One region of the Roseibium porphyridii genome, then DNA from elsewhere that is predicted to be linked to it. Evidence: predicted binding sites of a transcription regulator. Region 1 holds the regulator's gene; the other holds the start of a gene.
The links. The regulator LexA, encoded in region 1, represses DNA repair genes until DNA is damaged. The targets are predictions, from matches to a motif close to TGTTCNNNNTGTGTTCNG.

Region 1 (3,098 bases):
CCCGATACAAGATGCCTCATCGATACTTGTTCATTGAATCAATGCCGACCAGTGCCTACGGCAAGATCACAAAAAAACTTGTTCGCGAGTTTTTGAGCGAAAAAGGTTTGACATGAGACGCGACGCGCCCCGGACACTTGATGATATCAAGCACCCTGGACCAAAAGCTTCTCAACGCAGACCATGGCTCCCATGCCATGCCGAACCGGTTGCACTCACCCTGACCAATGGCGGAAGTCTGCTGCGGGAGCTTGGCCAATGGATTGACGCGTCAGGCTATCAATCCGCCGTGCTTGACCTCAGCGGCTTGGCGCTAAACGCATTTGACTACGTCATGCCTGATTGCGCGTTCGATGATCGGCACGCCGCCTGGTATAGCGACACCCGAGTTTCAGAAGGGGCAACACTTGTCGAAGCCGTTGCTATTCTTGGTCGCAGGGACGGCCAATGGTTTGCGCACATTCACGCCTATTGGCAGGAAAATGGAAACGCTCATCTCGGACACCTGCTCCCGCAAAGCGTATCGCTTGCGGGAAATTCGGACCTGACCGGCTTTGGCTTAATTGGAGCTGGGTTCGAGGCCGAATACGATCCTGAAACAGAGTTTACGCTGTTCCGGGTAAAGCCATCTCAGAGCACCGACACGCACGCCCCACCAACCAACGCTCTGATCACGACCTTGGCACCTTTTGAGGATCTTCACGACAGTATTTGCGGCCTCGCATCGAAGATTGAGGCCAACACCTTCAAGGTTGTTGGTCTGGGCAGTCTCGCAGGTGCAGAATTCAGATCGTCGCCACCCATGAAAGGCCTCATCTCTGAAATCCTGTTGCGCTCAGGAAGTGGGCGCCAACTCCATGACGGCCAACAGGTTCAGATACGCGCCGTCGACCTCAACGGAAATCTCCATCAAGGTGCCTTGCAACCCGGTAAATGCCCGACCCTCGTAACATGTGAATTGCTGCTAATTTCCGCGGACTGAGCCCAATCCCCAAGATGCAAGCTGCTCCTGCTCTCTTTTGGCCAGGGTCAACGGCAACAGAACAGTAAGAGAACATTTACTCTTGCAGAACACAATAGGAACAGCTAGAGTGTTCTCGATTTGTACCAGCCCGATTCTTGGTCAGGGGTAACCGTTATGTTGACGCGCAAGCAGTACGAACTGCTCATGTTCATTCATGAAAGACTGAAGGAAACTGGCGTCCCACCGTCCTTCGATGAAATGAAGGACGCTCTGGACCTGCGTTCCAAGTCTGGTATCCATCGGCTCATTACGGCCCTTGAGGAACGCGGCTTTATTCGTCGCTTGCCAAACAGGGCGCGTGCAATGGAAGTCGTCCGCCTTCCCGACTCAATTGCTCCTGGCCTGGGGGCTCCACGACCACGTGGAAGTTTCTCACCCGAAGTCATCGAGGGCTCATTGGGCAAGGATGTAGCTTCCAAGTCTCCCCCATCCTCATCTGTCCCCGATGCTGCCGGCGCAGAAATCCCGGTAATGGGTCGGATCGCAGCTGGTGTTCCGATCGAGGCAATTCAGACCCACAGTCATTCAATTACCGTCCCACAGGAACTCCTCGGCAAGGGAGAACACTACGCGCTGGAAGTGCGCGGTGACTCCATGATTGAAGCCGGCATTCTTGATGGGGACACGGTCCTTATCCGTCGGACAGATTCAGCTGACAGTGGCGACATAGTCGTTGCTCTGGTGGACGATGAGGAAGCAACACTGAAACGGCTTCGCAAAAAAGGTGCGTCCATTGCGCTCGAAGCTGCAAATCCAGCCTATGAAACACGCATTTTCGGACCGGGGCGTGTTCGTGTTCAAGGGCGTCTTGTTGCTTTGTTTCGCCAGTACTAGATCAGCAGGTCGTTCCTAACGGATTCACTTGCTTTTTGATGTCAGAATTGCGCGCGTCATTTCTCCCGGATGGTGCCAGGGTCTCGGCGTCTCTGGTATAGCGAAACGTATTTTAGAGATGACTGTGGTGACGGTTTGAGCGCCAAATTTGCCGAGCTCGTCGTTTTTTTGACGACCAGTTTCAGTGATAAGCTTCTGTCCTCTTGGCACAGTATCGGCGCCCGCGTTTGGCTGCACTGACAGCCAGATGGACACCGCCCCTCGCCTGCTTCTCGTTTCTGCATCAATGACAATCGCTGCAGGGCAATCATCTGGAACGATTAGATCGGTCACGATCAAATCGGCGAATTGACAATCCTGATACAGAGCTTCCGTTTGTCTGGGGAACGCTATTGAAACAGACGTTTCGGCGCGTTGACCGTTTACGAACATAAGAACTGGTGCATGTGCTTTGATCACACATCCAGCCTGATCACAGCTCCGTTGAGACGATTTCATCTTGCGCGATTTAATCGTGGCATTGAATACTCCTTCCTTCTGAAGCCAGAGCTCTGACGCAAAAGAAGAACGGGTGCTTGATAAGTTCAGCTGACCGTTGTCGTCGCGAGCTGCAACTCGCGAACCGGAGGATGCGATTTGAACATCAGGGGGTCGTGACTGGAAAATTAAGAGCATTGCAACGACACATGGCACTGCCGACAGCAAGCGCAAACGTCCGGGCACCAGAAGAACCAGAAATAGCGCACTCATCAAAAACAAAGTAGGCAACGCAGAGAGGTTACCGATGGTCCCGGTATCACCTCCCAAAGCTGCAGTAAATTCGGAAATGTCCAGCAACCAGGAAATGCCAAGAGACATTATGGCGAGGGGCAACGCGGCCAGTCCGAATGGCATCAAGATGAGTGCCAGAACCCCCATTGGCATCACCAGCAACGAAAAAACAGGCATTCCAAGCATGTTGCCAACGACACCATAGGGAGCAATCCGGCCAAAATGATGCGCACCGACAATCCCAGTTGCAAGACCGGCGACGACAGCCGTAACGAGCAAACCGAATGACCACTTTCCCAATGAGCCAAAGACCCGTGGCAACAGTGCAGAATGAGGCTTTTTCTTCCAGCTGCCCTTAGCTCGGTTACGCCAAAGCTCATAGACGGCGACAAGACAAATCACGGCGGAGAAGGACATTTGGAAACCGGGAAAGAACAAACGCTCTGGTGAAACAAGCAGAAGCAGAAAC
Region 2 (3,098 bases), 970 kb from region 1:
GCGACAAGCTTATACATCAGCAGCAACTCGAAGAAGCTGCCGAGGCTGATCGCATCAAACGCCGCGAGAGGCGGACTCAGCTCGAAAACGCCATCCGGCATTTCGAGACATCCGTGACAACCATCCAGGAACAGCTTTCCGGCGAGACCAGAGGTGTTCAGGACAGTGCCGGTGAAATGCTGACGATTGCTCTTCATGCCGACGAGAGCGCGCGCGCTGCAAACTCGGCAACGGAAGAGGCAACCACCAACGTTCAGACCGTTGCGTCTGCTGCGGCGGAACTGTCGGCGTCCATCGGCGAGATTTCCCGCCAGGCCGGAACGGCCATGCAGATCTCAGCGTCTGCTTCTGAAACGGCGGTTGCGGCCGATAAGGATATCTCCATCCTCGCGGAAACGGCCGACAAGATCGGCGAAGTCGTCGAGATCATCCGTGCCATTGCCGAGCAGACAAATCTGTTGGCTTTGAACGCGACAATTGAGGCGGCGCGTGCCGGTGAAGCCGGCAAGGGGTTTGCCGTTGTGGCAGCGGAAGTGAAAGAGCTTTCCACCCAGACGGCACGTGCGACCGATGAGATCGCCAGCCAGATTTCCGGCATTCAGGGATCGACCCAGAAATCGGTCGCCGCAATCCGTGACATCGTCGAGAAAATCGAAGAAGTGCGCGGTGTCACCGAGACGATTTCGGCTTCCGTTGACGAGCAGAATGCTGCAACGAGCGAAATCACGCAAAGCATCACCTTTGCTTCTGATGGCGCTTCAGCCGCGGCAAGCAACGTTGCCGGTGTCTCGGGTTCAATTGATCAGACACGCCAGAAATCGGAAACGCTGAGCCAGTCCGCTGAACAGCTGGGGCTGGTTGCCAATGACCTTTCCGACGCTGTCGGGGCGTTCCTGAACGAGGTTCGCGAAGACGAAGCGGCCTGATCTTCAGGAAACAGTCAATTTGAGCGGGGCGGTACTTTGGTGCCGCCCCGTTTTCTTTGTGGGATCATGGCAACCAAGACCTGGGCGGCACGACGAGCCTGATTGTGGGGTGCCTACGAAACTGCCCTTGGTTTGGAAACTCTCTCTCGAGATTTGCCTCTGACCATCAAGAGGCAGGAAGTTGCCCTTTGAGACCGCCAGCCCAACCAATTATTCGAGCTCGTTTACAGCTTTATCTTGTCCCCACGAAATCCTAATCTTCCGCCTCGCCACACTCGGTTTGTTGCTATATTGTTCTCAGCGAACATTTTGATGTAATCGGACCCAAAAATCATGGCAGACCCTGACGGGTATGACGATCCGTTTGATGATCCTTTTCAGCCGATCGGCACCAGGGCGGAGCCCGCAGCAGCACCTGCAAGGCCTGCTGGAGGGATCGCTGCCCGCGCCATGGCGGCGCGTCAAGCGCCCGACTACCTGACAGGTCTCAATCCGGAACAGCGGCTTGCTGTCGAAACAACGGAAGGCCCTGTGCTTGTACTGGCAGGTGCCGGAACAGGGAAAACGCGGGTACTGACCACGCGTATTGCCCATATTCTAGCAACGGGTCGCGCGCGTCCTTCCGAAATCCTGGCCGTCACGTTCACCAACAAGGCGGCGCGGGAAATGAAAGAGCGCATCGCGGGCTTTGTTGGCGGTAACGTCGAAGGCATGGCCTGGCTCGGGACGTTCCACTCGATCTGCGTCAAGATTCTGCGAAAACACGCCGAACTTGTCGGGCTTAAATCCAGCTTTTCCATTCTCGACACGGATGATCAGATCCGTTTGATCAAGCAGATCATTCAAGCCGAGGGACTGGATGACAAGCGTTGGACAGCCCGTGCGTTTGCAGGAATGCTCGATGGCTGGAAAAACCGTGCGCTTGGACCAGCCGACATTCCCGAAGGCGAGGCGCGCGCATTTGCCAATGGCAAGGGGCGCAAGCTTTACGAGGAGTATCAGGAGCGTTTATCGATCCTCAACGCCGCGGATTTTGGCGATTTGCTGCTGCATGTCATCACACTTTTCAAGACCCGGCCGGATGTTCTGAAGGACTATCAGCACCGGTTTCGCTATATGCTGGTCGATGAGTATCAGGACACGAACATTGCACAGTATCTCTGGCTGCGACTGCTGGCGCAGGGCAACCCGAATGTGTGCTGCGTAGGCGACGATGACCAGTCGATTTATGGCTGGCGCGGGGCGGAAGTTGATAACATTTTGCGCTTTGAACATGATTTCAAGGGCGCCGAGGTTGTCCGTCTTGAGCGGAACTACCGGTCCACCAGTCATATTCTGGCCGCGGCTTCCCATCTCATTTCCTTCAACGAAGGGCGGCTCGGCAAAACGCTTTTCACTGATTTCAACGAGCCGGATCATGATCTGGTTTCAGTCGCTTCCGTTTGGGACTCAGAAGAAGAAGCCCGCACCATCGGCGACGAAATTGAGGCGCTGCAGTCCAAAGAGCATGTTCTCAATCAAATGGCGGTGCTCGTCCGTGCTTCCTTCCAGATGCGCGAGTTTGAAGATCGTTTTGTAACCCTGGGATTGAACTATCGGGTGATTGGTGGTCCCAGGTTTTACGAACGCATGGAAATTCGCGATGCCATGGCCTATTTCCGGTGCGTCGCGCAGCCGGCAGATGACCTGGCATTTGAACGCATCGTCAATACGCCGAAGCGTGGACTGGGTGACGCCACACTCAAACTCGTTCATGGCCTTGCCCGTGCCGAACGCATTCCTCTGATGCAGGCCGCAGCGCAATTGATCGACACCGAAGAGCTGAAGCCGAAGCCTCGCAATGCACTCAAAAATGTGCTCGACAATTTCGAGCGCTGGCGGAACCAGCTTGAACAGGTCAAACACACTGAACTTGCCGAAATCATTCTGGACGAGAGCGGTTACACGGAAATGTGGCGTCAGGACCGGTCGGCCGAGGCGCCTGGAAGGCTCGACAACCTGAAAGAACTCGTTCGCTCCATGGACGAGTTTGAATCTCTCAGCGGCTTTCTGGAGCATATCTCGCTGGTGATGGATCGGGACAGTGCGGATGCAAGCGACGCCGTTTCCATCATGACACTGCATTCGGCCAAGGGGCTCGAGTTCGACACTGTGTTCTTGCCGGGATGGGAA

Region 2: a site for LexA is predicted at 1,208-1,225, ahead of K1718_RS09940 (ATP-dependent helicase). Genes of this name have one in related genera too.

The regions. Positions count from the first base shown of each region.
Region 1 covers NZ_CP120863.1:3,116,308-3,119,405, reverse strand. The annotation lists gene K1718_RS14610 (acyl-CoA synthetase) at 1-116, shown strand, start outside; gene K1718_RS14605 (PPC domain-containing DNA-binding protein) at 113-982, shown strand; gene lexA (transcriptional repressor LexA) at 1,139-1,858, shown strand; gene K1718_RS14595 (ComEC/Rec2 family competence protein) at 1,883-3,098, opposite strand, start outside.
Region 2 covers NZ_CP120863.1:2,148,471-2,151,568, forward strand. The annotation lists gene K1718_RS09935 (methyl-accepting chemotaxis protein) at 1-926, shown strand, start outside; gene K1718_RS09940 (ATP-dependent helicase) at 1,260-3,098, shown strand, end outside.